One region of the Paenibacillus sp. MMS20-IR301 genome, then DNA from elsewhere that is predicted to be linked to it. Evidence: riboswitches for the same ligand, from Rfam matches in the RefSeq annotation. Region 1 holds a riboswitch; each other region holds the start of a gene.
The links. A riboswitch is a leader RNA that binds a small molecule or an ion and turns the genes downstream of it on or off. The one in region 1 is predicted to bind cyclic di-GMP.
Positions count from the first base shown of each region.

Region 2: it holds a riboswitch for cyclic di-GMP, as region 1 does, so the genes downstream of both, LOS79_RS26430 (flagellar assembly protein A) here and LOS79_RS19780 (PA14 domain-containing protein) in region 1, are expected to answer to the same signal.
Region 3: it holds a riboswitch for cyclic di-GMP, as region 1 does, so the genes downstream of both, LOS79_RS30720 (fibronectin type III domain-containing protein) here and LOS79_RS19780 (PA14 domain-containing protein) in region 1, are expected to answer to the same signal.
Region 4: it holds a riboswitch for cyclic di-GMP, as region 1 does, so the genes downstream of both, LOS79_RS23025 (anti-repressor SinI family protein) here and LOS79_RS19780 (PA14 domain-containing protein) in region 1, are expected to answer to the same signal.

Region 1 covers NZ_CP135275.1:4,598,732-4,606,654, reverse strand. Annotated here, with positions in the region: gene LOS79_RS19795 (UDP-glucose dehydrogenase family protein) at 1-298, shown strand, start outside; gene LOS79_RS19790 (hypothetical protein) at 572-937, shown strand; gene LOS79_RS19785 (sugar phosphate nucleotidyltransferase) at 950-2,323, shown strand; cyclic di-GMP riboswitch class I at 2,461-2,541, shown strand; gene LOS79_RS19780 (PA14 domain-containing protein) at 2,556-4,925, shown strand; gene LOS79_RS19775 (glycosyl hydrolase) at 5,139-6,668, shown strand; gene LOS79_RS19770 (discoidin domain-containing protein) at 6,892-7,923, shown strand, end outside.
Region 2 covers NZ_CP135275.1:6,156,497-6,164,419, forward strand. Annotated here, with positions in the region: gene LOS79_RS26425 (DMT family transporter) at 1-866, shown strand, start outside; gene LOS79_RS26430 (flagellar assembly protein A) at 952-2,571, opposite strand; cyclic di-GMP riboswitch class I at 2,675-2,768, opposite strand; gene LOS79_RS26435 (FUSC family protein) at 3,065-4,174, opposite strand; gene LOS79_RS26440 (ABC transporter ATP-binding protein) at 4,463-5,587, shown strand; gene LOS79_RS26445 (ABC transporter permease) at 5,577-6,383, shown strand; gene LOS79_RS26450 (ABC transporter permease) at 6,380-7,213, shown strand; gene LOS79_RS26455 (ABC transporter substrate-binding protein) at 7,210-7,923, shown strand, end outside.
Region 3 covers NZ_CP135275.1:7,137,966-7,145,888, reverse strand. Annotated here, with positions in the region: gene LOS79_RS30725 (VWA domain-containing protein) at 1-224, opposite strand, end outside; gene LOS79_RS30720 (fibronectin type III domain-containing protein) at 244-4,404, opposite strand; cyclic di-GMP riboswitch class I at 4,457-4,557, opposite strand; gene LOS79_RS30715 (HesB/IscA family protein) at 4,906-5,265, opposite strand; gene mqnE (aminofutalosine synthase MqnE) at 5,643-6,749, shown strand; gene LOS79_RS30705 (NAD(P)/FAD-dependent oxidoreductase) at 6,821-7,882, shown strand; gene LOS79_RS30700 (YuzB family protein) at 7,902-7,923, opposite strand, start outside.
Region 4 covers NZ_CP135275.1:5,392,679-5,400,601, reverse strand. Annotated here, with positions in the region: gene LOS79_RS23030 (2-oxoglutarate dehydrogenase E1 component) at 1-2,414, opposite strand, end outside; cyclic di-GMP riboswitch class I at 3,584-3,668, shown strand; gene LOS79_RS23025 (anti-repressor SinI family protein) at 3,698-3,847, shown strand; gene LOS79_RS23020 (helix-turn-helix domain-containing protein) at 3,979-4,323, opposite strand; gene LOS79_RS23015 (TasA family protein) at 4,467-5,078, opposite strand; gene sipW (signal peptidase I SipW) at 5,169-5,753, opposite strand; gene LOS79_RS23005 (hypothetical protein) at 5,755-6,945, opposite strand; gene LOS79_RS23000 (aldo/keto reductase) at 7,339-7,923, opposite strand, start outside.

The DNA.
Region 1 (7,923 bases):
CATCGCTGCCGATAACTTCCGCAGCGGGTATGATCATCCGCAGCTGCGCTGGTGCGGGCTGGCGGAAGAGGCGGCCGAGGGCAGTGACGCAGTCTGCCTCCTGACCGACTGGGGCCAGTTCAAGGATATCGACCTGCACCAGCTGGCGGACAGTATGCGCCGCCCGATATTGATCGACGGCCGCAACGTCTACACCAAAGAGCAGATTGAGGGCACCGGCCTGGAGTACCATTCCGTCGGCCGCCCGCAGATGGGTGGACTTAGCGGCTTCTCCGCCAGCGTTGCCGGGGCGGTGTAATTCCGCCGGTGCGGGCTGTATGGGGGAATAAAGGTGAAAATCCCTCTATTTCCGCCGAAAGTGGGCTGAATGGGAGAAATAAAGTGAAAAATCCCTCTATTTCAGCTGAAAATGGGCTGAATGGTGCAATTAAAGGTAAAAATCCCTCTAATCCCGCCAAAAGTGGGCTTTATTAAGGAATTAAAGGTAAAAATCCCTCTATTTCCGCCGAGAGTGAGCTGAATGGGAGAAATAGAGGTAAAAGTACCCTTAATTCCGCCGGATGCGGGCTAAATGCGTGAAATAGGAGCAAAAGTGCCCCTAATTTCGCCGGATGCAGGCCAAATGCGTGAAATAGGAGCAAAAGTGCCCCTAATTCCGCCGGATGCGGGCCAAATGCGTGAAATAGGAGCAAAAGTGCCCCTAATTTCACCAAATGCGGGCCAAATGCGTGAAATAGAGGTAAAAGTGCCCCTAATTTCACCGGATGCGGGCCAAATGCGTGAAATAGAGGTAAAAGTGCCCCCTAATTCTACCGGATGCAGATTTGCTTATAAGCTGCGAAGCGGCAGCGCGGGCATTTACTTCTACACCGTAGCCACTATCCATTATGAGGAAACTCCCAAGCAACAATCCGATATTCACGCGTCACACACATAAGGAGGGTTCACTATGAAACTAGTACTTTTATCAGGCGGTTCAGGCAAGCGGCTCTGGCCGCTCTCGAATGACTCACGTTCGAAGCAATTTCTGAAGGTACTGGAAAGCCCGGCAGGTGAACCGGAATCGATGGTTCAGCGGGTGTGGAGACAATTGCAGGAGGCCGGGATAGCGGAGTCATCCTATCTCGCAACCGGCCGCAGCCAGGTGGAGATGATTCAGAGTCAGCTCGGCGGCGAGGTGCCGATTATCGTGGAGCCGGAGCGCCGGGATACCTTCCCCGCCATTGCGCTGACGGCCGCTTATCTGTATTCCATCGCCGGTGTTTCACCGGCAGAGACCGTGGCGATTCTGCCCGTCGACCCTTATGTGGAATCATCCTTTTTCGATACGGTGCTGCAGCTGGAGAGTACGATGCTTGAGAGCGGTGCGAATCTGGCGCTCATGGGCGTAGTACCGGAGCACGCCTCCGAGAAATACGGCTATATTATTCCTACCAGCGCCGCAGCAGGCGAGAGCGGGTATCTGCAGGTGAGCCACTTCCAGGAGAAGCCGGACCGCAGGCAGGCAGAGGAGCTGATCAGCCGGAATGCACTCTGGAACTGCGGTGTCTTCGCTTTCCGGCTCGGGTATCTGCTGGATATTCTGCAGCGCAAAGGCCTCCCGCTGAACTATGAGGAGCTGCAAAAGCAGTACAAACTGCTGTCCTCGATCAGCTTCGATTATGAAGTGGTCGAGAAAGAGGAGAATATCGTAGTTCAGCCGTACGCCGGATTCTGGAAAGACCTGGGCACCTGGAATACCCTGACCGAGGAGATGACCAGTAATCATGTCGGCAAAGGGTTCGTGACGGCAGATTCCGAGGGTACCAGCCTTATCAATGAGCTGGATATTCCGATTACAGTAATCGGGGCGAAGGATCTGATTATCGCTGCCAGCCCGGACGGTATCCTGGTTACGCACAAGGCGGAGAGCCCGCGGATCAAGGAGGTACTGAAAACTTTTGAACAAAGACCGATGTACGAAGAGCGTCGCTGGGGCCACTACAAGGTAATCGATTATGTGAAGTATGATGAAGGCAATGAAGTGCTGACGAAGCGGATTTTCATTAACGAAGGTAAAAATATCAGCTATCAGTTGCATCACAAACGCAGTGAAATCTGGACGTTTGTCAGCGGTGAGGCAAGCATTGTCATTAACGAAAAGATGCATAAGGTAAAGGCAGGGGATGTTGTACGGATACCGGAAGGTACCAAGCATGCAATCCTGGCACTTACAGATGTGGAATTTATTGAGGTGCAGAGCGGCTCTGAACTGGTGGAGGAAGATAATATCCGCATCACTCTGGACTGGGAGGATATAGCTTTACACCAGTTTATCTCGTAGGCCTAATTAATCTATTTAACCAATTGTAACAAAATCAAAACAGGTATTTAGCACTATTTATTAAGAAATTTTTATTTTTGCTCTAAATTAAAAATAAATAGCGACGATACTTACGGTAAGAGGGATTCATCCTTCCAAAACGACAAAGGCAAACCTAATCGAAAGATAGGGACGCAAAGCTATAGGGCCTTCGCAAGAGTGGCAGCCTGGCTACCGAAAGGAAGAGGAAATTTTGAAAACTTACCGTAAGTCCCGTTTGCTGTGCACTGTGCTGTCACTGGCCTTGTTTGTGTCTGCAATACCTGCAGCCCTGGGCGGGCTGGCTTCAACTGCTGAAGCGGCTTCCAGCTCCAAGGCGCCTGTTAACCCGTCGGCATCGGCAGAAGCAGTCAAACTACTCAGTGATCTGTATTCCATCACAGGTAAAGGCATCATTACAGGACAGCACGACTATCTGGAGAGCCCGGATGAATTCAGCAATAAGCTGAAGGGAACCAGCGGCCAGTACGCAGCCCTTCACGGTTATGAGCTGGGTGTTATCAGCGGCCAATCGGAAAGCACCGCAGCGGCACAACGCAGAAATGTAGTGAACAGCGCAATCAGCTGGTATAAAAGCGGGGGCATCGTGGCTATGACTTTTCACGAGAACCTGCCCGGCACCCCTTATCTGTGGTCCAATGTGCAGAAGAGCCTGAGCCAGGAAGAGTTCAATAAATATGTTACTCCGGGTACGACGCAGTATACGGCCCTGATTGCAGACCTGGACAAGGTGGCCGTTTCGCTGAAAAGCCTGAAGGATGCAGGGGTTCCTGTACTCTGGAGACCTTATCATGAAATGAACGGTGACTGGTTCTGGTGGGGGAAGAAAAATAACTTCGCTAAATTATGGAATATTATGTATGACCGTTTCGTAAACGTTCATCAATTAAACAACCTGCTGTGGGTCTGGAATCCTAATGCACCGAATGCCTGGTCTGATCCTTACGCACTGACTTATCCGGGAGCAGACAAGGTGGATGTGCTCGCAGCAGATATATATGATAACGACTATATGAATAAATACTATGACGGCCTGCTTAGCCTGGCGAACGGCAAACCTATTGCCATTGGCGAGAACGGGGAAATGCCAAGCACACAGAAGCTGCAGCTCTCCCAGAAGAACTGGGTATATATGATGACCTGGGGAAAAATGCTGTATGAAAATAATAGTGATGCTACTATTAAAGGCTTCATGGGCGACAGCTACACATTAACCAAGGATCAGTACAAGGCAGCAGCGGCAGCAACTCCAACGCCGTCACCGACAGCGACACCAACGCCGTTACCGACAGCAACACCGACGCCGTCACCGACAGCGACACCAACGCCGTCACCGACAGCGACACCAACGCCGTCACCGACAGCGACACCGGTGCCGTCACCGACAGCAACACCAATGCCTGTTCCAACAATTGTACCTGTCAGTGATTCAGTGCAGGCACCGCTCCAGAATGGCCTGCGCGGAGAATATTTCAAGAATATGACCCTCTCCGGCACACCGGTGCTGGTACGCAATGACGATCTGCTGAATTTCAACTGGCGTCAGGGGTCGCCGGATGCCGCGCTTGGCGTGGATAACTTCTCAATCCGCTGGACCGGCCAGATTAAGCCGGCATACAGTGAAACCTATCAGATCATCACAACCTCTGATGACGGGATCCGTGTCTATGTTGACGGCACAGCTGTCATTGACAGCTGGACTAAGCAGAGCGGAACAGAGCGTACAGGAAGCATAGCCCTGAAGGCAGGCCAACTGTATGACATCAAGGTGGAATATTACGAGAATGCAGGCGATGCCAATATTCGTCTGATGTGGCAGAGCGCCAGTCAAGCAAAAGCAACTGTGCCGGCCAGCGCATTGTATATGCCAAATTCAGCGGTTGCTGCTGATAAGGCTCTATCCGCAGCTCCGGCTGCGGCTGTACCGACAGCAACGCCGTCACCAGTATCAACACCAACGACAGCACCGACGCCGACACTGACAGCAACACCGGTGCCGACAGCAACGCCGACAGCGGCACCAACGCCAACGCCGATAGCAACGCCGACAGCGGCACCAACGCCAACACCGACAGCGGCACCAACACCGACAGCAGCGCCGCAGCAGGTTGTGGTTGAGGCGCCCCCCGCTAACGGGCTTTACGCGGAATATTTCAATAATATGACGCTGTCAGGTGCCCCGGCAGTGGTACGTACCGATGCAGCACTTGATTTCAATTGGCGGCAGGGTACACCGGATGCGGCAATTGGCATAGATTTCTTCTCTGTCCGCTGGAGCGGCAAGATCAAACCGCTCTATACAGAGACTTATCAGATCTATACCACTTCCGATGATGGTATCCGCGTGCGAATTAACGGCGAGCTTGTGATCGACAGCTGGACGAAGCAGAGCGGAACAGAACGCACGGGAAGCATCAGTCTGACTGCCGGGATGCTGTATGATATCCAGGTGGAGTATTACGAGAACCAAGGGGATGCGAATGCGCGCCTGATGTGGTCCAGTCCGAGCCAAACCAAAGGAACGGTTCCGGCCAGCGCTCTGTTTCTCCCGTCTGCTTCCTAAGATTACGCGGGCTCAACGGCTGTAGTCATGCTTGGCGCTGATACTGGTTAAGACGTTACAATATTAAATCCTAATATAGTCCACTCTTGATAGCCCTGCTGTTCAGCAGGGCTACTGAGCTATAGATCTCCGGGCAGAACGGAAGCGGTCTGCATAAGAGGCACAATCTCCCGGAGCTATGGCGGCAGCAGAGGCTGGAGGAAGGAGATTACATTGAACACTTACCGTAAGTACCAGCTGTATACAACTTTGCTTCCCATTATTTTTATTCTCACGCTGTTGCCATGGTCCGAGGTGCGGAGCCTTCCCGTAACCCGTGTCATGGACACGGCTCCCGCCGCAACTCCTGCCGCAGCTGTTACTCCGATTAATCCCTCTGCCTCAGAAGAGGCTGCTTCGCTGTTAAGCTACCTGATTGATCTGGGCGGCAAGTCCATGATCTCCGGCCAGCATGATTACCTGGAAAGTCCTGATGAATTCAACAATAAACTCAAAAATGCCAGCGGACAGTATGCCGTTCTGCATGGCTACGAGCTTGGAGCTATCAATAACCAGAGCGAGGCAACGATCGCCCGGCAACGCCAGGCTGTTATAGACAGTGCTATTAAATGGCATCAGGGCGGGGGCATTGTGGCGATGACCTTCCATCAGAATTTGCCCGGCACCTCTCCGGAATGGGCTAATGTGCATATGAGCCTGAGCCAGGATAAATTCGATGCTTATGTCACTCCTGGAACCCAGCAGTACAAAGCCCTGATTGCCGACCTGGACGAGGTTGCCGTGTACTTGGGGGAGCTGCGGGATGCCGGAGTTCCTGTTTTGTGGCGTCCTTATCATGAAATGAACGGCAACTGGTTCTGGTGGGGGCAAAAGGATAATTTCAACCGGCTATGGGACATTGTGTACGACCGTATGGTTAACAAGCACAAGCTGAACAACCTGCTGTGGGTCTGGAATCCGAATGCGCCGAATGAGTGGGCTGAGGCGTACAGCAAGTATTATCCCGGCCTAGACAAAGTGGATATACTGGCAGCGGATATTTATAACGATGACTTTAAACAATCCTATTACGAGAATCTGCTGAAGCTGGCCGGCGGCAAGCCGATCGGGATCGGGGAGAGCGGAGAGCTTCCAGACCCTGTAATATTGTCTCAAACCCAGAGTAAATGGGTATATACGATGACATGGGGGAAAATGCTGCTTGAAAATAATAACCTTCAGGAAATCAAAAGCTTTATGAGCAATAAATATACCGTATCACGGGAGGATTATAAGCAGGATATGATCGCCAGGCCTAGTGTGCCGGCAGTAACCTCGCCTTACGGGCTTAAGGGAGAATATTTCGGTAATACGGAGCTGTCCGGAGCACCGCTGCTTACGCGGACAGACAGCAGGATCGACTTTAACTGGCATGGAGACTCACCGGCCGCGACGATTGGCGAGGACAGCTTCTCGGTCCGCTGGACCGGTACAATCAAGCCGCTCTACAGTGAAAAGTATACCTTCACTGCCTCTTCCGATGACGGCATCCGGGTATGGATCGGCGGCAAGCTGATCATCGACAGCTGGAAGAAGCAAAGCGGGATCAGCCGGGAGGGCAGTATCGTGCTCTCGGCAGCAACAGCCTATGATATTAAAGTGGAGTATTTCGAGAATTACGGTGATGCCAGTGTCCGTTTGATGTGGCAGAGCCCGAGCCAGAAGCAGGCGGTGATTCCCCGGAATGCGCTGATGCTTCCCTAAGATCATGAAGCCGGGTCTTGTAATTGCAGCTTTACGTTAACCGCTATAAGGTCAGCCGCCCCCGGCAGAAAGCGAGGACAAGGGAATGAAGACCAGGACGAACAAAAAAACCGGCAAGCCCCAGCTTTTGCTACTAAAATTTGCAGCACTGATTATCTTGATTCTGTTGTCGGTTTCGGTCTTCGGCAAGGATGGGACGAAGAGCGGCAAGGTGGAGGTTGACATGTCTGAGTTGTCGGCAGCCGGCGGTGCAGGGCCGGCAATGCCGGAGGGGACTGTGCTGTGGAGGCTCGGGCAGCATGACGGCTCAGCTGCCGAATTTGCAGCTGCAGACGCATCCTCAGCCAAAGAGGTTATTAACTTGGCTTCATCCGCAGTCAAGGCAGCTGAGCTGAAGACCGTGCCTTCCGGGCTGCACGGGGACACTAATCCTGAACTGCGGATTACTTACAAGCTGGATAAGATCCCGGTCAATGGGGTCTTATTTCGTGTGAGCATTCTGGATGCTTACAAATCGGTGCCGCAGATGAGTGTGTTCTCCAATAAGCAGCTGTCCGGCATCATCCAGATTGCGGGAGTTTCCGGGACAGACAGCAAGTATGATTTCCGCAAAACCTATGAGCTGTACATTCCTAAAGAGCAGCTTATCAGCGGAAACAACGAGCTGACCCTGCGGACCGCGCGCGGGATTTATTCCTCGGAGGCGGAGGATAAGTACAGCTGGTGGACTTGGGATGAGCTCAGCCTGGAATCGCTGAAAAGCCCGATTAAGGAGCCGATTCACGGCAGCTACACGCTTACCGGAACGATGGTGAATAATAAGCAGTTTTATTTTGACAAAGGTGCAGTTACCCATCTGCCGTATATTATGAAATGGCTGGGTGTTGCCTACAGCGGCAATATTATGCGGACCAGCTGTGCCAGTGATGTCGGCCGCTCCTGCGAAAATATGGGCGATTACTACAAGGTGCTGAAGGATTACAATATGCAGTCCGTGGCCCTCTATTTGTACACCGGCGATATTAAGCTCAAGGCGGATGGTTCGCTGCCGGAGGATGCGGAGAAGAAGCTGACCGATTATTTCGAGCAGTACAGCCCGTATTTCCAGTATTATGAGGTGGATAATGAGCCGGGGCTGTTCAACCGCTCCAAGGCCGTCAATCTGGCGGTTGCAGACTGGCTGAACAAGAAGGGCAAAATAATTGCGCCGCATCTGCAGACCGTAGCACCGGGCTGGGCTTACTGGCCGGGATAC
Region 2 (7,923 bases), 1.6 Mb from region 1:
GGAAGCAAACCATAGGCTTGTTAGTATTCCTTGTGATTGTCTGGGGCATCAACTGGCCGCTCTCCAAGATTGCCTTAACTTACGCCCCGCCGCTACTGTTCGCGGGAATCCGTACAGTAGCCGCTGGCATTATACTGATTATTGCCGCCCTGCCGAGACGGGGGCAGCTGCATTTCAGACAGCTCTGGCCGGTCTATCTGGTGTCGGCTTTCCTTAGTATTGTCTTCTACTACGGCTTCCAGACGATTGGCCTGCAGTATGTGCCTTCCGGGCTATTCTCGGCCATTGTCTTCCTCCAGCCGGTGCTGCTTGGAATCTTTGCCTGGCTCTGGCTTGGCGAGCGGATGTACGGGCTGAAGATTGCCGGGCTCATCATCGGCTTCCTCGGTGTAGGTTCATTGAGCCTTGGGGGATTCACCGGAAGCATCTCTGCTGCCGGTGTGATTCTGGCTTTAGCCAGTGCGCTTAGCTGGGCACTGGCTACGGTCTATACGAAACGGAATGCGGCGCGGGTGGATATGCTGTGGATGACGGCCATGCAGATTATGATCGGCGGACTGATTCTGCTGGCTGCGGGTTCAGCATCCGAGAGCTGGGGGGATATTACCTGGAGTCCGGCATTTATTGTAAATACGTTATTCATCGCGGTCTTTGTAATCGCGCTGGGGTGGATGGTCTACTTCAAGCTGATCAATGAAGGCGAAGCCGGCAAGGTGGGCTCGTTCACCTTCCTGATTCCGCTGATCTCAATCGGTTCAAGTGTGGTTCTGCTGCATGAGCAGATTACACTGAATCTGGTGATCGGCATGCTGCTGATCGTGGGCAGCATTATTCTGGTCAATGTCAGGCTGGCCAGGACGCACTGACAGAATAAACGGCTGCAGCCCCGCCTGGCGGGACTGCAGCCGTTTATGTTATGTAACAAACTCTGAAAGCCGGTATATTGCGTCATTACAGATGCTGCAGCTCCCGCTGGATCAGCCGGCCGCCGGATTGCTGGACATTGCCCTGTAAGCGGGCAATGTCAATGACAGCATATTCCTCATAGAGCTGCGTAATGCTGTCTGAGAGGTTATGAAGCAGACTGCAGAAGGTGGTGAGGACACTGTCTGTAATGAATTCTGTGAATTGTCCCGGATGAGAGAATACCTCCAGCATATGCTTAAGCCGCTCTGCGCTGAGCTGGAAGGCAGGGTTCATGGAGAGCAGGGCGGACTGCAGATCACTGACCAGAGGATCAATATGGCTGAACTTATCCTCCAGCAGCAGCATAACAACCAGGCCGTATTTAACAGACTGCTGGCGGGATTCCACATTCTTGGCCAACTGACGGGCAGCCTCCTGCAGGGCCGCTGCTTCTGCCGCAAGCAGCTTGGAGAAGCTGTGCAGACGGTTCTGCTCCACTCCGGCCTGACCTGCGTAGAGGCAGGAGTCTATAGCCTCACCGCTTATATATATGCTTCCGGTGGCCGTAATTGTGGATTGCCGGATGCTGCCGTAAATATAGACATTTCCTAACGCTTCAATCCGCAGGGGGCCACTGATGGAAGCCGGAACAATAATGTCACCGGCGAACATAATATCCGTAGACTCCGCTGCCAGCTCTTTGGTGAGCAGGAGGCTTGCCGGCATATCGCAGGTCTGGGCACTGCCGGTGCTGCCGCAGATCCGCGGCCTGCCGGACCGCAGAGCGGCGATGCCTCCGTCCTGAAGGAGCCGGGCAGCCTGTCCCCCTGTGAAAGGGAAATCCTGCGGCGAAGGCGGCGGCAGCACGCTTCCATCTACGTCGAATCCGGGAATTCCTTCTTCGGGCGGCAGCTTGCGGGCAAATGCCTCTCCCTCCCACGCGAAAGGGGCGCCCGGAAACCTGAGGTAATCCAGCAGGCTTGCTGTTTCCGCGGCTTCTTGCTCAAGCAGCATTCCGTTTCCTGCATGCGTATGCTCCGGAAGAGACAATACCAGCCGTGATGCCCTGCCGGGCCGGGGGGCTCTTCCTTCGGCAATACAGACGGGAAGATATGTAGGGTTGTCCAGCTCTGCGTACAGGGCAGGAATATTAAGATTACGCAGTATAACAGGGTTGTCCAGAGCAGAGAGAATCTTTTCTATGGTGAGCGTGGACAGCAGCATTGCCCGGTTAGGCTCAGCCCGGACTGCAGCCTCGAAGGAGGCGGGGCAATTAACCAGATTCCAGGCATACTTCTCCACGCGGTATAAAGTGGAATGCACCTTGAGCTTATCAGGAGAGACGGTAATCTGATACTGCGGCTTCTCGCAGATCTCCCAGGTAATATGATCTGCCGAGGTCACCTCGGTAGGTTCCGTTATCGTCTTCCAGTTGAGCTTCAGAACTACAGGGGGAACCGCTGAGATTCTGGCGGGCTTGCCGCCAAGCAGCGGCGGGGTGACAAAGACCTGATTGTTCTGCACAAGAATAATTCCGTTCTTATCTCCGTTGGTCCCGCTGGGGGCCAGGCCTTCTGCAGAGAATGAATCCAGGAAGCCGTTACGTTCAAGCATCAGGGATTCCATGAATTCAAACCGGGATGGATCAATGAACTGCTGGGGCATGTTCTTAACCTCGCTTTTCGTATAATCAATGGCATTCGTACAGAAAAGAGCATCATAAAGCCCGGGAACGCCTTCTTGGCCGCAGCTGGCTTACGTGGTCTCTATTGGCAGCCTGGCGACCGTAAACGCGGCATATCTGCGCTTTTAGGCCCATGGCTTTGCGTCCTAACCTTTCGGAAAGTTTGCCTTTAGAAATAGATCAATGATATACACTCAGCATGAGGCAATTTCGAATCGACTGTTATCGACAAAAAAGATCATAACTGGTTTCTGGGTGTAACAGAAACTTCTGCAAACAAGCTTAATTCTAGTACTTAAGAAGCTATTTTTCAACTCAATTCTGCCAATTTATTAATAATCTTAAAATATGCATTGCCAGGGCGCAAAAAAATAGGCTTTACCAGAGCTTACAGCATATAGGAGATTTGGTTATAATGGTAACGGTATCCAGTGAAATCCCGGCTGAATGTAAAAAAAGGGACACCCCCCAAGCTTATAGCTTATGAGAGAGTCCCTTTTGCAGAAAGCGCACAGCGCGCGCTGTATTGGCCTTGGCCGGCTGGGCGGCAGCTGAGACTGCCGCGTAATCAGCACGTTCAATCTCTTCAAGAATCCGGTTCAGATGGGAGAAGACTGCCCCGAGATCACGGAATGCGGCGAGCGGGCACTCCCCCTGCAGTTCAGCGAACCAGGCCAGCTGTACATCACGGGCACGGCGCAGGCTCTCTGGAAGGGAGCGTCCGCACTCAGCATCTGACAGTGTCCGGGTACCGTATAAAGCAATGCAGTCCGCAGTAGCCGTCACAACCTCAATCATCCAGTCTGCTGCAGCATAATGTGCCGGCAGCAGAGCGATCTCCTCGGCAATACCCTTAACGTATGCGTGTATCCTGCCGAGATGGGATGTGGCCTGTGATAAAGCACCCAGCTCTTTGCGGCACGGGAAATGGGACAGCGTGTAATGCAGCTCCTTCTGCAGCCGGTCACTCTTTGCCAGCAGCTCACCGGACTGCTTAAGCGCTGCAGGGGCTGATGCGGTACCCCGGCTGCCGGCGGTCAGGCCGCTTAAGGCATCAGACAGAAGGAGACTGCCTTCAAGTGCCAAGCTCTTGACCTTGACGAACCCTTTGGGCGGAACGATAATCATATTTATGGCTAAGGCGATCAGCACGCCGATTAGCGTTTCGGCGACTCTCCAGACAATATACCCATCATGATAGAAGGTAAGCGCCAGAACGGAGGTTACGCCGACCTGCGACACAGCCTGGATATTAATCCGGCACGCGGTGGCTACGCCTATGCCGAGCAGCAGCATCAGCAGAATGGAGAGCGCGCCTACATCGAAGAAGCGGCCGACAATCAGGCTGACGATCCCGCCGAGCACAATGCCCAGCAGCCGGTAGGCGCCTTTTTCGAGGGAAGCTTTAACACTGCTCTGGGTAATCAGAATTGCCGCCAGCGGTGCAAAGTACAGATAATGGTCCCCGTAAAGGCTGTGCACCGCCACCCAGGAGAGTGAAGCAGCGAGCGTAATGCGTATCATATAAAGCGATAATCCGTATTTTTCAAGGCGGTCCTGTAACCCCTCGTTCATTGATTTCATCTTCTTTCATAAAAGTGAGAAAATTAACATGATTTTCAGCCGTTTTCATTATAGCACCCCCAAACGTGCCTGACCGGCTTCAGTTTTTACGAACTTGTTAAGTTTCACGGACTAATTTTTACATTGTAAACTATCGCATATAAAGGATTATTCCTTTATGCTATATATATTGAAGTCTGTCGAACCAGAGGAGGAAATGTCGCTTATCACCGCATGGCATGCTGCCTGGACGGATTGTCTCCCGCAGGAAGCGGGTAAAATAGGTTGTACTACATAAGGTAAGGGAGGTTGTTAGCTATAGCTACCCCGGAAGGCACTATCATTTCATTTGATCAGGTAATTAAGCAATATGACGACGAAGAGGCAGTATTAAAAGGCGTAAGCTTCGAAATTGAACGCGGCAAATTCTATACACTGCTGGGCCCCTCGGGCTGCGGAAAGACGACCATACTGCGGCTCATCGCCGGTTTTGCCGAGCCGACTGAAGGTTCCATTTATCTGAACGGCAAAGTCATCAATCATATTCCCGCTAACGAGCGGCAGGTAAATACGGTTTTTCAGGATTATGCTTTGTTCCCGCATCTGAACGTATTTGAGAATGTAGCTTTCGGACTGCGGATCAAGAAGCTGAAGAAGGATGTCATTACGCAAAAGGTGCAGGAAGCGCTGCGCTTCGTCAACCTGGTCGGCTATGAGCAGCGGGCCATTAATGAAATGTCCGGCGGACAAAGGCAACGTGTGGCAATTGCCCGGGCAATTGTCAATGAGCCGCAGGTATTGCTGCTGGACGAGCCGCTGTCGGCGCTGGATCTTAAGCTGCGTACGGAGATGCAATATATTTTGCGGGAGATGCAGCAGCGGCTGGGCATCACCTTTATTTTCGTTACCCATGACCAGGAAGAGGCGCTGGCGATGTCTGACTGGATCTTCGTCATGAACGGCGGCAAGATTGAGCAGAGCGGTACGCCTAATGATATCTACGATGAGCCGATTAACCGGTTCGTGGCCGATTTCATCGGGGAGTCGAACATTGTGCCGGGCGTGATGATTGAAGACTATGTGGTGGAATTTAACGGCCACCGGTTCGAGTGTGTCGATGCCGGCCTGAAGCCGAACGAAGCGGTGGAAATCGTAATCCGCCCTGAGGATCTGGAGATTGCGACGGTGGAAGCCGGTAAGCTGCAGGTGCGTGTGGATTCCCAGCTGTTCCGCGGAGTGCACTACGAGATCAGCTGTTATGACGGCTCCGGCCACGAATGGCTGGTCCATTCTACGCGCAAGGCGGAGGTAGGCAGCGAGATCGGCCTGTATTTTGATCCGGAAGCCATTCATGTTATGCGGTTCGGTGAAACGGAGGAAGAGTTCGACAAACGTCTGGAGGCTTACGGCGAGGTGGAGAGCGATGAAGAGTAAGGGCAAGTCGTATTACCTCATCCCGTACTACCTGTGGATTGCCTTATTCGTTATTGCACCGGTGCTGCTGGTTATCTATTACTCCCTGTTCGATCTCGACGGGAAGCTGACGCTGGATAACTACGTTAATTTCTTCACGCCGGTCTATATGAGAATGATGCTGAACTCCTTCTGGTATGCCTTCCTGATCACCCTGTTCTCGCTGCTGGTGGCTTATCCGGCGGCGTATCTGCTGACGCGCACAAAGCATAAGCAGCTTTGGCTGCTGCTGATTATTTTGCCGACATGGATCAATCTGCTGCTGAAAACCTATGCCTTCATCGGCATCTTCGGCACCTTTGGCCCGGTGAACAATTTCTTTGACTTGGTTGGAATAGGTGAACAGCAGATACTCTTTACAGGCTTCAGCTTTGTGTTCGTATCGGTTTATATTTTCATCCCGTTCATGATTCTGCCGATCTTCAGCGCACTGGATGAGATGAATCTGTCGCTGGTGGATGCAGCGCGTGATCTGGGCGCCTCCGGCTGGACGACGTTCCGGCGGGTGGTATTCCCGCTCACCATCTCCGGCGTACGCTCCGGCTGCATGGCAGTGTTCATCCCGGCACTGTCGCTGTTCATGATTACTCGCCTGATTGCCGGCAACCGGGTTATTACGCTCGGTACCGCCATTGAGCAGCACTTCCTCGTCACGCAGGATTGGGGTATGGGCTCTACGGTAGCGGTGTTCCTGATCGCCATTATGGCACTGTTCATGATTCTTACGGGCAGCTCGCGGAAGGGGGTGCGCGGGTGAGAAGCAAGAATAAAAACGGGATAGCGAATATCTATCTGGTGCTGGTCTTCGTTGTCCTGTACGCGCCGATCTTCTACCTGATGTACTACTCGTTCAACAGCGGCGGCACGATGCATGAATTCGAGGGGTTCACGCTCGACTATTACCGCGAGGTTGTCGGGGACACCCGGCTGATGATTATTATGATTAACACCCTGGTGATTGCGCTTCTGTCTTCGGCGATTGCAACAGTAATTGCTGTCATCGGAGCACTGGCGATCCAGCATGTCCGCAGCCGCCGGGCCAAGAATACGCTGCTCTCGCTGAACAATGTGCTGATTGTCAGCCCGGATGTCATTATCGGAGCCTCGTTCCTGATTCTGTTCACCATTGTCGGAATCAAGCTGGGCTTCACCTCCGTTCTGCTCTCGCATGTGGCGTTCAGCATTCCGATCGCCGTTATTATGATTCTGCCGCATCTGCAGGAGATGAGCCCGACGCTGACCGATGCAGCCCGTGACCTTGGGGCTACCCGCCGCGATGTGCTTACGAAGGTTATTCTGCCGATTATCAAGCCGGGGATCTTCAGCGGGTTCTTCATGGCCCTGACCTATTCCCTGGATGATTTCGCGGTCACCTTCTTCGTAACGGGCAACGGCTACTCTACGCTGTCTGTTGAGATTTATTCGCGGGCACGGCAGGGGGTTTCGCTGTCGATCAACGCGCTGTCGACGCTGATCTTCCTCTTCACCATACTGCTGGTAATCGGTTATTACTACCTCAACCAGCGTAAGAACAAACCAATGATGCATACCGCAGAACCGGTTGCCGAAGCGGGGGTGCCTAGATGAAGCAGCTGATCAATACTTTTCTGGCCATTCTGATTGTCGCTTTCGGGCTGATGTTTCTGGCCTACCGGCTGAATTCAGCGGAAGGCTATTCCGGCGGCAATACGCTGACCATCTATAACTGGGGTGATTATATCGATCCCGACCTGCTGAAGCAATTCCAGGAGGAGACCGGCATTACGGTCATCTACCAGACCTTTGACTCCAATGAAGCGATGCTGACCAAGGTCGAGCAGGGGGGTACGGTCTTCGATGTCGTCGTGCCATCCGACTATGCCATTGCCAAGATGCGGGAAGAGAATCTGCTGCTGCCGCTCGATCACAGCAAAATTCCGAATTTGACCAATATTGATTCTAAATTCATGGACCTCTCCTTTGATCCCGGCAACATGTACTCCGTGCCCTATTTCTGGGGAACTGTAGGCATTATCTACAACCCGGATATGACGGAGGGGATGGATTTCAGCAGCTGGAATTCGCTCTGGGACAAGCGCCTGAATAACGAAATCTTCCTGGTGGACGGGGCCCGTGAGGTGATGGGGATGGCGCTTAACAGCCTGCATTATTCCGTCAATGACAAGAACGAGGAGCACCTGCAGGAGGCGCTGTCCAAGCTGAACAAGCTGTCCCCGAATGTCAAAGCGATTGTCGGCGATGAGATCAAGATGCTGTTGGCCAACGAAGAGGCCTCAGTAGGAATCGTCTGGTCCGGT
Region 3 (7,923 bases), 2.5 Mb from region 1:
TATTCATAAGTTACAAGTCCTAAACGAAAATCTATACCTTGGTTATTCAATTGGTTACAAAAGGCATTAATATTATCCTGAACATTTGTAATCGAACCGCCCATACTTCCTGAACGGTCAATAATGAACACAATGTCCACCTTGCTGTTGGCATGAGCAGGGGATGGAAGGATAACTGTTGTGCATATTAGGCACAGGCATAACAGCCATATTATTTTTTTCATCTATGTTTCTCCTTTAGCCTTACTCTATCTTGTAAGTCACTTTAGTAAGCTCATTCGTGCGGGCCGACAATTTGATCGTATTCATAACCGTCTTCCCTGTGCTTTGAATGGTATAGACGATTCTTCCAGGCTCATAACTGGTGATAACGATAGGAGTTCCGGATATTGCCCCAGCGGCTGTCTCAAGTTCCGGCGTCTCCGCCCGGAGATCAATAACCTCCAGATCCTCAGCACTGTAGGTGACCGTAACCTTGCGCTCTGTCAGCCCCGATTTCTGCGGAACAATAATGACAAAATTAAATTGGCTGTCCTTCTCCGGCTGGATGGTTAAGGCCGGGGTAGTGACCTTCTTCAGCTTGTCGGTCCAATCACTGCTCGCACCGGAATTCCGTGCCCTTACACGGTAATTATGCATTGTGTTAGGCTCCAGGCCGAGATGCTTATACTCTGTGACTGTGATATCAGTGATAATTTTGCCGTCAACCTCCAGATCGTACAGAGCCGCCCCTTCCACACTATCCCAAGATAATTCGATAGAATTTATAGTTGCCACACCTGTGAAATTCTGCGGTACTCCTGGAGCAGTAACACTGGTAATTGTCGTTGTCCAGTCACTCCATTCTCCCATCACCTGGCTGTTCTTCGCCCGGATCCGGTAGGTATGCTTTGTGTTGGATGACAGTTTGCTGTCCGTGAAGCTGAGCTTTGCTCCGTTATCTATCGTTTTGCCGTCAGCTTCAATCTCATAACCTGTTGCTCCTATAACAGCATCCCAGGATAACGTAATCTGATCACTCAGTGCTTTCACCTTAATATTCCCGGGAATGCCCAGAATCGTAGATTTGGTAAGTGCACTGCTCCATTCTCCAAGGCTCTCTCCATATTTGCCCCTAACCCTGTAGACATGCCATGAATACGGCTCTAATCCTGTATGCTCATAGCTGGTCATTTGACCGTTGTCAATGATTTCTCCATCGACCAGAAGATCATAACCCGTCGCCCCTTCCACCTTGTCCCACGAAAGCTTAATGCTGCTATTGTAGGCAACTGCTGTAAGGTTCTCAGGTTTACCAAAAACTGTTTTTGCAGATACCTCTCTGCTCCACTCTCCTGTACCTCCGGCATTTCTCGCTCTGATTCTATAACTGTGAGTGGAGAACGGCTTAAGCCCGCTGTGAATATAGCTGTTATCCAAACCGCCATGAACTACCGTACCATCCACCTCTATATCGTAGCCTGTTGCACCTGGCACCGGATCCCAGGTTAATGTAATCTCGCTGCTGGTTGCAGTGCTTCGTACATTATTGGGAACCCCTGCATGGGTTGTATATACAATCAGGGAGGTCCATTCCCCTGCCGCCTGTTGATTTTTGGCCCGGACCCGGTAAGTATGTTCAGAATTCAAGCTTAGTTCCGTATGGTTATATTCTGTATCCGTTCCGTTATCTATGATGCTTCCATCTACTTCTATGTCATATCCCGATGCTCCCTTAACCGTATCCCAGGTAACACGGATAGCACTTCCTTCCACGGTGGCGCTAAGATTCCGGGGAATGCCAGGCGTAGTGTATACAGTAATCTTACTGCTCCAATCACTTATTCCATTCTCGTTGTGTGCTCTTACTCTATATTCATGGATGCTGTTCGGCTCCAGGCCGTTGTGCGAATAGGAGGTTTCTGTAATATTCTCAATCTGCGTCCCATCAGCCTCTACATCATAGGCAATGGCTCCGGAGACAGCATCCCACTGCAGTGCAATTGACTGATCTGCAGCAGTACCTGACAGATTACCCGGGGCAGCCACAATAGTAGACTTGGCTATAATCCCGCTCCAGGCTCCCGGACCGCTGCTGTTTACAGCCCGTATACGGAAGATTTTTTGCATATTCGGGATTAGTTGATCTTCCAGATAGCTTGTAACATTTCCAATATTCTGAATGCTGTTATTCACCTCCACCTCATAGCTGGTTGCTCCAATAACAGGCTCCCAATTCAGTGTTATAGAATTACTCGTTGAGGCCATGCTGATATTCTGAGGGACAGCGGGAAGCGTCCAATAAGGAGTTAGCAGTGACCATTCTCCCTTTATATCTTCACTATTCGCCCGGACTCTGTAGGTATGCTCCGTACCGGGACTAAGATGATCCGCCACATAACCGGTTTCAGGCCCGAGCGGCGAAATTTCACCATCTATCTCCACTTCATATCCATCCGCATTGAACTGGGCAGGCCACTGTAAGGTGATGGCCGTAGCGGCTGGAATTGGAATAGGCTCGGGAATTCCGAATGGACGTAAATAGACAGACGGCACTGCCTCCCTGGACTGTTTGTCGCTTTCCCAGAACAGGTTCGCCTGCGGATTTCCCTGATCGTTTGCGTATTCCATTCTCAGATCATATTTTACTCCGGCCTGCAGTTGAACAAGTCCTTGACCGGTATTGTTCTGAGCATTCCACTTATCGACGAGCAGCTGATTATCTACCCATAGCCGGACCCCGCCGCCGGTATTAACAGAGAAGGTATATAGACCGGAATACTTAGGCTGTACTTGCCCGGTCCATCTGACTGAGAAATGCTGATTGGCAATACCGGATACCGGAAGCACTGGTTGTCCCGACAAGAAGACGGACTCATCCAGCTTCACAGCTTTTTGCCCGGTAAAGTTGTTGCCGCTGAAATATTCCGCTTTCAGACCCGATAGGACATATTTCAGCAGGGTCTGCCCTTCCGTACCATTTCCTGTATGAATCTGCGGTCTTTGATTGGTAATCAGATTGCCGCCTACAGCAAACAAGCCTCCCGTAGTAATATTCAAATTATTATTTACACTGACGTTATCACGAACAAACAAATCGCCTTTCTTAACATTCAGATTAGCTAATAGATTATTAGAGACGATCTCTCCTGCCGACATCTCTTCTTCTATGTTCATGGTTACATTAGTGTTGATATTCATATTGCCCTGTACCAGTACACGTTTGGCCTCAATCTGAAGGGTTCCTCCGTTATAAGTCAGTGAGCCGGCATACAGTTCATTATCCACATGGAACTTTAAGTTATTATTCAGTTGAAAAGCCCCCTGTACCCACAGATTTCCATCCGGTACAGTATTGCTGCTATTCATGATTTGAACAGTCAAGGGTGCATTCGCATTAAGCCCGCCGCGCAGAATTAATGATCCATAGACTGTGATAGTTAAATTCTGATTCGAATTGATCCCGTCAACGATGAGGATTACCGGCTTATCCGGACTTCCGAAGGTAACGCTCGCTTCCAGATTTAAGTGTCCGGATCTGATGACAGCAGGACTCTGTGTTTCTGAGAGAATCTTCTGCTGTATAGCAGCAGCATCTGATCCGTTCACCACAGTTGCAGCATGCTCATACTGCTGTACCTGCTCGCTGATGCCTGCAACCTGTTCACTCATGTGCCGGGAGATTTCTTCCCGTAATCCATTTACATATGTATACGGCGGTGCACTATGTACATTTATCATTGTGCCGGACATTAGAACCTTGTTCCCGGCAATCTTGTTCTGCTCAGCGGGAAGTCCGATCCTCGGAGGTGAAATTACCGGAGTAAACATATTCACCAGTGTAATCTCTACCGTATTCAGTGCCGTCTCTACATCTGGACCGTCAATCTGGCTCACTGTAAGTTTCCCGTCTGTGACTGTTACAATCTTTGACCGGGTCGCATGCTCTCCAGCCTTCAGGTTCATATCGCTCCAAAATTCCGTTCCTTCCACAGCAAGTGCATTCTTACTGTCATATACAGCATCCCCTACTGTTACAGCTACTTCATAATTACCGTTATCCACCTGAATCTCCCACTCTCCACCAGGGCTGATTCGCGTTAACGTGTCATGAATATTGTCACTGTATGTACTTTCTGTTGCAGATACGTTGTTATATGAATCCCGGTATGTACTTCTTGTTACTGTTGCCGTAGTGTGATCCTTATTCCAGCCATACTCATGACCATTCCTTGCAGCATAGATGTCCCCATAGTCAGCTATATATCCCGCAGGAACTGAACCATGAAGGGGCTGAAAATGAATTTTCAATGTATCCCCCTGAGCCAAAACTTTCATTGCTGTCCCCCCTATGAAGGACGTCCCCAGCTGGCTTACCAGCAGCAGACACAGCAGCTTAACCAGAAATTTTTTGTTCCTGCCCATAAATTCCCTCCACTCCATTCTTCAAACAAAAAAACGCAAAAAAACCACCGGAAAAAGCGGCCCGGCTGCCATAATCCAGCATCGTGAGATGCAGTAATGTAAGGCCCGTGGCTTTGCGTCCCTGACTTTCGTACAGGTTTGCCTTTGGTAATTCAAATAGTCTTTATTGCGAATAACATTACATAACTCTATATACAATCTATTCTCTGCATGGTAATAATACCCTAAAGTTATAAAGGAAGATATCGTCGTTATTGTGAACATTGTCGTATTTTATCTATTTTTTCAATAAAAACATGAAAACTTACGAAAAACGGATGCAAAACCCGGGAATTTCGCATGTTATGCAGAAGTGCGCATATTTCCATTTCAAAATTGGTCTCTTCAAAACCCTGCTGCTCCATAAAAAAACCTCCCGAATTTGTGCTGAGCATCAACACAATTTCAGGAGGTAATTTATCATTGTATAACATTAATTTCAGAAGTTGTCGAACTTGCCTATCAGCAAGGCTCCGCTGCCGGATTGCCCGCCTCTTCCTTCGTACGGAACGACGAACCACAGCCGCAGGTGGCGCTGGCGTTCGGGTTATTGATGGTGAAGCCGCCCGTCATGCCCGATTCCTCGAAGTCGATCTCAAGGCCGTTCAGGTAACGGATATCATCTTTACTTACGATAACCTTAAGGCCTGCAACATCCATGTACACATCCTGCTCAGTCTCGTTGTCGTCGAAGCCCATAGCGTAGGAGAAGCCGCTGCAGCCCCCCTCTGTTACGCCCAGGCGGAGAAACATATCCGGCACTTCCTGTTCAGCCAGCATAGCTTTCAATTGTACTGCTGCAGTATCACTGATTGTAATCATGATTGTCCTCCTCTAATTGAAATGGTTCAGCCTCTTCTAACGCCCTTGTATCAAGCAGCCTTCAGGCTGTAAGTAACAATCTAACGATTCAGCTAAGAAACGGGTAAATATGAGGTATATCCTAGCTTTATTCTGATTTAAACTAAGTATACTCCACTATTCCCTTACCCTCAAGTCACAAACACTCTCCGGATTTGCGCTTTACAGCGGATTATCCTGTCTTTGCCAGCGGTTGCTCACCCCCCGGGAGAGGTTTATAATAGGTAAAGCGCTATACGCAAAAATTCGGAAATTTGTCACGGAGACCGTTTCCGGCTTAGTTTTTAGCACAAGATTCTGCGATGCATTCGCCTCGCCTACCTTCAGGAGGAAATCATATGTCTACTATTATAACACCACACATGGATGCCCGGATGGCGAACATCATTGAGAAGGTCCGCGGCGGAGAAAGATTAAATTTGGAAGATGGCGTTTATTTATATGAGAGCAACGATTTGTTAACGATCGGACAGCTGGCGGGAGAGGTTAACCAGCGTAAAAACGGCAATAAAGTTTATTTTATTGAAAATATGAGCCTCTACTTCACCAATGTCTGCGAATCCCGCTGCGCCTTCTGCAATTTCCGCAAGGATGAGGGCGAAGAAGGCGCCTATACCCTTTCCGGCCAGGAAATGGTGCAATATGTCGAGCAGCATATCCATCCCGGCGTGCGGGAGTTCCATATTGTCGGGGGTCATAATGATCATGTACCCTTCCAGTATTATGTTGATTCACTAAGAGCCTTACATGAGCGCTTCCCTGAAGTTACGCTTAAGGCTTATACTGCCGCTGAAATCGACTTCTTCACCCGCATCAGCGGGCTCAGCATCCGCGAGGTGCTGGAGCAGCTGCGCGCTGCCGGACTGAAGACACTCACCGGAGGCGGGGCTGAGATCCTGTCTGACCAGTACCGCAAAAAAATGCGTGTCGACAAAGCGAATGTCGAGGAATATCTGGAGGTTCACCGGACAGCGCATCAGATGGGGATGAAGACCCATACCACGATGCTGTACGGCTCCATTGAGTCCCGCGAGGACCGCATCCGCCATATGCTGCAAATCCGCGAGCTGCAGGACGAAACAGGCGGGTTCATGGTGTTCATTCCGCTCTCCATGCAGCCTAAGAACAAGAATGCAGGCATTATGCGCCGCAACTCTGCTTATGAGGATCTGAAGACCATTGCGGTCAGCCGTTTAATGCTGGATAATTTCGACCATATTAAAGCTTACTTCATTAATATCGGAGCACAGCTGACCCAGGTGGCGCTTAGCTTCGGGGCATCGGATGTGCACGGCACCATTCTGAAGGAACGGATCAGCCACGCTGCAGGCGCATTGACACCGGAAGGACTGACCCGTGAAGAGCTGATCTGGCTTGTCAAAGGAGCGGGACGGATTCCGGTAGAACGCGATACCTTCTACAACGAAATTAAAGTATACGAATAATTAATACTGCTTCAAGGACTGCGGAACTGCATGTACAGCTTGCATCATATCCGAAAGGAAGATCAGTACGCATGAGAACTCTACTTGTCCTGGGCGGCGGCTACGGCGGTCTTGCCCTCATTCAGCAATTGCTCAATCATCATCTCCCCCATGATGTGGAAATCGTCCTGGTTGACCGGATGCCGTATCAGGGAATCAAGACAGAATATTATGCACTGGCCGCAGGGACTGTAGCCGATCATCATCTGCGTATTCAGTTTCCGGTTCATCCCCGGCTGACTGTACGTTATGGGCAGGTTGGCTCCATTGACCTCGAGAGCCGGCTGATTTTTCTCGACACCGGAGAGCCCGTAGCCTATGATATTCTGGCCATTGCTCTGGGCTGCACGGATAATTATCATAACATTCCCGGAGCTGAGCAATACGCCGGCAGCATTCAGAGCTTCGCTGGAACCCGGGAAACGTACCGCCGGCTGAATGATGTGAAGCCTTATGGAAAGGTGAATATTGTCGGCGGGGGTCTAAGCGGGGTCGAGATTGCTGCGGAGCTGCGGGAGAGCCGGCCGGACCTCAACATCACGATTCTGGACCGGGGGGAACGGGTATTATCCTCCTTCCCGGCCAAGCTGTCCGGCTATGTGGAGGAATGGTTCAATGAGCATCAGGTGGAGACAATCGGACGGGTATCGGTTTCTCATGTAGAAAAGGATGCCATCTTCAATGGCACCCAGGCAATTCCTTCTGATGTTACGGTCTGGACTGCCGGCATTCAGCCGGTACAGGTCGTGCAGCAGCTGGAGCTTCCGAAGGACCGCGGAGGACGGATTATCGTCGGCCAGTATTATAATGTAGCTGACTACCCGGAGGTATACGTCATCGGCGACTGCGCCAGCCTGCCCTTTGCACCCAGCGCACAGGCGGCAGGGGCGCAGGGAGAGCAGGTGGGGCAGATTATTCAGGCCCTGTGGCGTGATGAAACACCAAGGCTGCATAAGATCAAGCTCAAGGGAACACTCGGTTCACTTGGTAAAAATGCCGGCTTCGGCCTGATGGGCCGCCGCTCTGTTATGGGCCGCGTTCCGCGCCTGCTCAAGAGCGGTGTGCTCTGGATGTCCAAACGCCATTTCGGCTAGAACCTCCCGGGCTTCCCGCTTAATCAATCTCAAGGCTGTCC
Region 4 (7,923 bases), 790 kb from region 1:
CCGGAGGCGAGGTCTGCTCCGGCTGAGGTGCTGCGCGGATTGCGGATCAGACTCTTCGGTGCCATGATAACCAGCGGCCGGGCATCCCCCTGGCCGCACAGGGCAGCCTGGCGGCGCAGCAGGTGGAAATACTGGGCGGCGGAGGTCAGGTTCGCGACAGTCCAGTTCTCCTCTGCAGACAGCTGCAGAAAACGCTCCAGCCTGCCGCTCGAGTGCTCCGGCCCCTGGCCTTCATAGCCATGAGGGAGCAGGATGGTAAGATTGCTGCGCTGTGTCCATTTGGCCCGGCCGGCGGCGATGAACTGGTCTATAATGACCTGGGCGGCATTGGCGAAATCGCCGTACTGCGCTTCCCAGAGCACGAAGGTCTCCGGTGCAAAAACATTATAGCCATATTCATAGCCGAGTACAGAGGCTTCCGACAGCGGGCTGTTGTAGACGCCGAAGGAGGCGCGGGAATTCGTCAGCTGATGCAGCGGAGAGAAAAGTTCACCGCTCTCACTGTCATGGAGGACCAGATGCCGGTGGGCAAAGGTGCCGCGCTGTGAATCCTGGCCGCTGAGCCGGATCGGAGTGCCGTCCTTCAGGATGGTGGCGAAGGCCAGCGTTTCGGCGAGCGCCCAGTCGACCCGTTCACCGTCATTCAGGGAATCCTTGCGGCGCTTCAGAATCCGCTCCAGCTTCGGATAGACTGTGAAGCCATCCGGAACGCTAAGCAGCTCACGGTTGATCTCCTGCAGACTGGACAGCGGAACTGCTGTCATGCGCTGAGGCGGAGAAGATGTGTCCAGGGCTACGGAGGCTTTGGATTCCGCGCTCTTCTGTTTGCCTTCCTTCATCTGGTCGAAGGCCTGCTGCAGCACCTGATCGGCATCCGTAATCATCCGCTGCACATCCTCCGCGGTAACCACCTTCTCGCGCTGCAGCCGTTCAGCGTATACCCGGTAGACTGTAGGATGACTGCGGACCTTGCTGTAGACCAGCGGCTGGGTAGTATCCGGATCATCCATTTCGTTATGGCCGTGGCGGCGGTAGCCGATCAGATCAATCAGGAAATCCTTCTTGAACTGGTGGCGGTAAGCACTGGCCAGCCGGACGGCAGCAATGCAGGCTTCCGGATCATCTGCATTAACATGCACCACCGGAATCTCATAGCCTTTGGCAAGGTCACTGGCATAGTGGGTGGAGCGGGAATCTTCACTTTCCGTAGTGAAGCCGATCCGGTTATTGACGATAATATGCACAGTACCGCCGTTTTGATAACCTTGCAGTTTGCCGATATTAAGAGTTTCAGCAACAATACCTTCGCCCGGAAAAGCGGCGTCGCCGTGCATCAGTACAGCCATCGCCTTATTCGTATTCAGCTTAGGCAAGCCCGGAGCACTGCGTTCCTCCTGTGCTGCGCGTGTGAAGCCTTCTACTACAGGATTAACGAACTCCAGATGGCTCGGGTTGTTGGCGAGCGTAATCCGGGTGCGCACGGTTTCGCCCTCACGGACAGCCCGGTCAGCTCCCAGATGGTATTTCACATCGCCGGTCCAGCCATAGTTAATCCCCATGGAGCCTTCGGACGGGAACAGCTCCTTGTTCGGCGAGTGGTGGAATTCCGAGAAAATAATATCATAAGGTTTGCCCAGAATATGGGCAAGCACGTTTAGTCTTCCGCGGTGAGCCATCCCCATAAGAATATGTTCAGCGCCGTCATGGGCGGCAGCCCGTACAATCTCATCCAGCATAGGGACAAGGGCATCATTGCCTTCCAGGCTGAAGCGCTTCTGGCCGACGAATGTCTTATGCAGGAAGGTCTCGAACTGCTCTACCTGAATCAGCCGCTTCAGCAGCTCCTTGCGTTCTGCATTGTTCAAGGGAGCCGGTGAGGTGGTCGATTCAGCCTGGCTGTTAAGCCAGCGCAGCTCACGTTCATCATGCACATGCCCGAACTCATAGGCAATAGTCTGCGTGTATGCCTGGCGCATCCGGTGAACGGCATCCATGGCAGTATGCACGCCCTCCGGGGCATTCTCCCAGATCAGCGATGCGGGCAGGGCATTCAGGTCTTCGCGGGTGAGCTCGTAAGTCTCAATCTCCAGCCATTTCGCCATCGGGTTGCTGCTCCGCTCCAGCGGATCAATATCCGCAGCCATATGACCGTAGATCCGGATGTTGGCCATCAGCTTGGAGGCCTTTACGGCCTTTCTGAGCCACTCGGTATCCCCGGAAATTGCCGGTGGAGGCGTCTTGTCGGTCTCAGGGGCGAGCGGAGGCGGACCGGATACAGTGAACAGATCACGGTAGTGAGGCTCGACGGAAGCCGGGTTGTGGACGAATTGCTCATATTTCTCCTGGATGTAGCCCAGGTTGGGGCCGTAGTATTTGCTCCAGACGGAATGGGTATAGGGCTCTTTGATGGCCATGAATAGGTCCTCCTAACGGATAAACTCCACACGCGGCATACAAGTGTGCCACCAGGCGGAGCTGCAATGTTTGCGGTTTCATTCTCACCATTATTGTGCTACTTTCCGGCAGGGTAATCAATTCATACTTTCGGGCAATCCGTTCGCAAAACGGTATGATTCAACATGAGATTCATACGGAACAATCATAAATCTTATAGGCAAGGCCGGAGTAAAGAAAAATGCTATATAGATTGTACTAAAATACTTTAGAAAACCTGAATTACAGAATGTTCACCATAAACAGCGGTAATCAGCAAAAAATTTGGAAATAACGGCGGCCGGAAGTCCAAAACTCATCTTTAAGCGGAAAATCATGTACAATGAGCTGCCGCGCGCAGGTAAATGGGTTGAATGTACCCACCATTAAAAAATGCAGCCAGCCACGCAACGGTTGTTCAAGGGACCAGCTTAGCGTTACGGACATGAGAGACGTTAAGCCTGCAGAAAGCTACCTGAGTGCCGGACCTTAAGGACATCAGCGCCGTTATTTCACCGGAAAAGTGGATTTTGCCTATGAAAAGCGGCGGATAAGGGCCGTCATGTCCGTAAGCCCGCCCCAATGGCCTTTTTCGAGCGAACAAAGGCTGTGGTGTCCGTATGCGTCAGATTGGGAGTGTATTTGAACCAGACAGAGGGGATTGACCCTCTATAACTTGCTCCAACACCACGCTTGGCTTCCTTAGTGGGAGCGAAGGCCAGCAATCGTGTACAATAAGCTGTCGCGCGGATAGAAGGTGAATACAATAGAATGAATTTCGGCCGTTCAGCAAGAAGCTCTTTGGGCATTCCTGTATCCTAAATCAACAGGTAGCTTTCCAGTTCAAACTATAAAAAATAAAAATAAAATTTTTAAGAATTTTTGTAGTTGCAAAACATAAAATTGGGTAATTACTCTTATATTGTGTCACGGAAGCGAAGTCTATAATAACTATATTTAAACGGAATGAGGGCGCTTGAAATAAAAATGGGAATATTTATACAAGCTGTAGGCAATTTCAGCTAAGGTTCTTCACAACTTAACATAAAAAAATTCCAGATATCGACACACTTTTCGTTAAAGTTCTTGTATAATGTTATTGCGGAGAACGGTTTCATTGATTTTATCCAGATCCTTTCAAAACAAAGGGTCCAGTAAAGGGTAAACCTGCTGAAAGGCAGGGGCACAAAGTCTCGGATCTAAAGTAGAAATACTATGATGGCCGGACTGCCTGGGGACGAGAAAAATTCTAGGAGGAGATTTCTTGGATCAGTCCAACCAGGGGAATGATGAGCTTCAGGCAGTTGATCTGGATTTAGAATGGGTATATCTGCTCATGGCTGCTAAGCGGGCCGGTATCCAGGCGGATGAGATCCGCCGTTTTTTTAATGAGAAGGCACTTCAGGCGATGTAGGATAACCAGTCTTGCAGGGATACATACAGAAAAGGGCACAGCGATTAGAACGCTGTGCCCTTTTCTGTATTCCCGGGCAGGGGCATAACCGGGTGCAGCGGACCGCGCCTGGCTTTACCGGATCATTCTGTTCAATTATCCTTCTGGTCCAGCCGCCATTTCTGGTAATCAAGAAATTCCTTAAATTCACGCTTGCTTATACCGGAAGCCATAGCCTCCTGAACCAGGCTGAACCATTCTCCGTCCAGAGCCGGTTCTTCGGTCTCAGCGAGTCCGCCATACAGCAAAACATGAATGGATACCTGAAGCGCGTCAGCAATCTTTTCGATAAATTGAATGGAGGGGTTGGATTGAATATTCCGTTCCACATTGCTTAAGTATGATTTCGCCACGTCAGCCTTGTCCGCCAGTTCGGATAGAGAATAACCCTTCTCCTGACGAAGCCTATGGATGCGGCTTCCCATATTATCTGACATGATTACAACGCCCTCCGTACTTTTTGACACTAGTATAACAAAAATTCGCAAAACCGACAAAAATCATGCGGGCGGGAGAAAAAGCAGTATACCTTGACCGTTGCCGGCTTCAGATATACTGCTTTTAGACAACGCATCAGTTCTTAGTAGGCTTTCTTAGCACCTTGTTTAGCTTCGAAATCCCAGATCAGTTTGATTTTATCTTTCTGGAAATAGTTCTGTGCTTCGCCGGAATCCACGAATTCAAACTGTACTGTGAAGCTGTCCTCCGTACCGGCTTTGATGCCGTCAGCTTCAGTGAAGAGCTGCTCAATGAAAGTTCCGGTGTTATCTACAAGATCCGGGGTGATATTCTTCAGATCAGCGAGTGTAGTCTCATAGACCACTGTCGGTGAAGTGAGGGTCGCTTTGTCTTTATTCACGAGGAATTTCACTTTAATGAACTTATTCAGGTCAACGCCATTGTTGTCGCCGAGCGTATCGGTTACCTCTGAAGTCGTTTTGAGCTTGATTGAACCGATATCAAGGGTGCCGGAGTTTTTCAGTTTGAAGTTCTTAGTTACAGTATCGCCCGGCTTCAGGTTGGAAATATCAACGATGACAGAAGGATCCGAAGTCAGATCGAGTGTACCTGCTGCGAAAGTTGCTGTGCTCTGTGCAGTGTCGCTGAAGTAAGCGAAGGTTCCTCCGCCGATTAAAGACAAACCAAGTGCAGCCGATGCAACGCCAAGACCCAAAGTTTTCTTGATACCCATTAATAATTCCTCCTCTAATTGTTTGAGATTAGTTGTAGGCAGCGCCTATATATTTGTATCTTCCGGTTCGTAAACGGAAGGTAACAACAATTATTGCGGTGTTTCGGGTGCGGAAGGAGCGGATAGTGCCGCGTTTTTCTTTTCAAGTGCACTCAGCGCTTTCCACGAACTGTAGAGTGCATAGAACAGCAGCATCAGGCCCGGCACAATCATAAGGATTATACTGCCGGCTTTGGAGACGGCGAAGTTCATGGCATACCCGACATACGGGATAGTGGTTCCGGTGTACTGTGCGACAACATTGGCCGAGCTGACAGGATTCATGTCAGGAGCATCATTGTTATCACCTTTTGTGCGGTATAGAGCCTCACCGGTTGCAGAATTAAGTGTGGCTTCAACGATCCGGTGGGTAATCAGAATATTGTCCTCGCTTCTGAAGGTGATGACATCCCCCTTCTGGAACCGGTTCATATCTCCGCCAGGCTTCAGGGCTACAATCGAACCGGTCTGGATGCCTGGCTCCATGGAGCCGGAGAGCACGGTTTTGATTTCATACCCGAAGAAGGAAGGCTCACCGCCGGAGCTCTTGGATACGACTACGGCTGCTACCAGCAGGATGAAGATCAGGAGCATAGCTGTAGAGAGCAGGTTACTAATCCATTTTCTAATCTTCATGTTAATCTCCGCCTTTGTCTTGTTGGGAGTTAGAGAGATCTGGTGCAGGTTCTGGCTCAGGTACAGGGCTTGCCGTGGCTTGCGGTTCCTGTGCCGTGGCTTCAGTTAATTCAGGTGCCGGTGTTGCGGCAGGTTCTGGCTGCCCGCTTCCGGCCGGATCCGGGAGGTCTGTGACTTCGCCCGGTTTGTCTGCGGAAGTGTCTTCTGGTTTAGTCCCGTCCTCAGGCTTGGCAGCAGCCTTCTCCTCGGCCTCCGCCTTTTCTTTGGCCTCCGCCGCCTTCTGCTTCTCCAGAGCCTGCTTCGCTTCTTCATCTTTCTTCGCCTGTTCCGCGAGACGCGCCTGCTCCTCCTCTTCCAGGCGTACGCTGCGGGTCTCGCTGATCAGCTGCTGCTGGCTGCCGATTTCCGCTATGCTGGAAGCCGCACTGTCTTTCAGGCTAAGCAGTGAGGAATTAAGACTGTTGTAAGTGGAGAGCAGAGTGCCTGATATATTATCCTCCGGCAGAGTGGCCGTGACCGGGAAGATGAACCGCTGTGAAACCGCCTCCTGGCTGAAACCAAGGGGACCATAGACCAAGTCGCTGACGGTCAGGGAATAAGCTGTATCCGGATCATGCAGTGACTGCAGGTACTGGATAATTCCGTTTAATGAAGCGGTCAATGTTTCTGACAGCACGTCGCTCTGCGAGAGGCTGCTCTGGAATTCGCTGAAGAACTGATCATCAGTAATTTCAAGACAATAAGGATCAAGGTTGTTCATATATCCTCCGATTACCGCGAGTCCTGCGGCTGCAGCGTTTATTTCTGCGGTTAGCTCATTCCAGGTTTGCTGGTTAGCATTCAATTGGATATCTGCTTGCTTCAGACCGGAATTAAGCTCTGATAACTGTTCTGAGAGATGTTGTTCGGCAGCGTCCAGCTCAGTCAGCGACATGCTCTCTATGGATGATATTCCCTGATAGCTTTGCGGGAAGCTGTAGTCCTTAAGGGATGCAGCTAACAGAACTGCGGCAGTAACATGGCCTTTGAACTGAATAAGCTGTTCTTTGAACGTCTCGGGAAATACTGCACAGAAGCTGATCTCACTCTCCAATTGGGCTGCATCGGTAAAGCCGCCGTAGGTATTGCCGATCTGCTGTGAAGTACACAGGAAGAGCAGAGAGATTACCACGCCTGACTGCAGGGAACGCAATCCTATTTTGGAGCCCGTGTTTACCCTTTTTTTAGATCTGGGTTTCAGAGGAAGTCCTCCCCTCAAAAATCTGTTTATCTGTTCGTTATTATCGTTCTTTATTAAGAACGTTTCGGTAATGAAATCATAACTGTATTGTTTCAAAAAGAAAACCGTCATTTACTTCTGTATTTCCTTTATAACGAACGAAAATCATTGTTTTTCTTGATTTATCTCTATTTATCACTGTATATCTAAATATGTTCTTAATAAAGAACGAATGAATATGTCGTTTTTGCAAAAAAATAACCGGCTGCGCCTGGCGCATACCGGTTATTCAGGGTTTATATTTAAATGTTAATTTCCGGGGGACAATCTGTCATTCATCAGCTAAGGATAATGAGAGCAGTTTCCCTAAGGGAGCTTCTCCCCGCGCGAGCTGACATACAGCTCGTACCATTCCTTGCGCGTAAGCTGAATGCTCTCCGCGCCTGCACAGGCCTTGATGCGCAGCGGATTAACCGTGCCGATGACCGGCTGAATTGCTGCAGGATAAGTCATCAGCCAGGCCAGTACGATCGCTTCGGGGGTTGTGTTCTTCTCCTCAGCGAGCGCACGGACTCTGGCTGCGGTGTTCACTACACTTTCAGGCTGCCCCTCCAGCGGGCGGCCGCTGAACAGACCCTGGGCCAGCGGCCCCCAGGCCTGGAGCTGGATGTTCTCTTCGCGGCAGTATTCTATCGTGCCCTCGGGGAAGGTGATATCCTTCCACTGTTCACGGTTCACGCTGAGTGCGGCGTCGACCCAACTGATTTTGGCCAGGCTCATATGCAGCTGATTCACGATGAACGGCTCGTCACAGTAGGCCTGCAGCAGCTTGATCTGGGCGGCGCTCATGTTGGAGACGCCGAAGTGGCGCACCTTGCCGGCGGCCTTAAGCTGATGCAGTGCTTCAGCAACCTCTTCGGGATCCATAAGCGGGTCCGGGCGGTGGAGCAG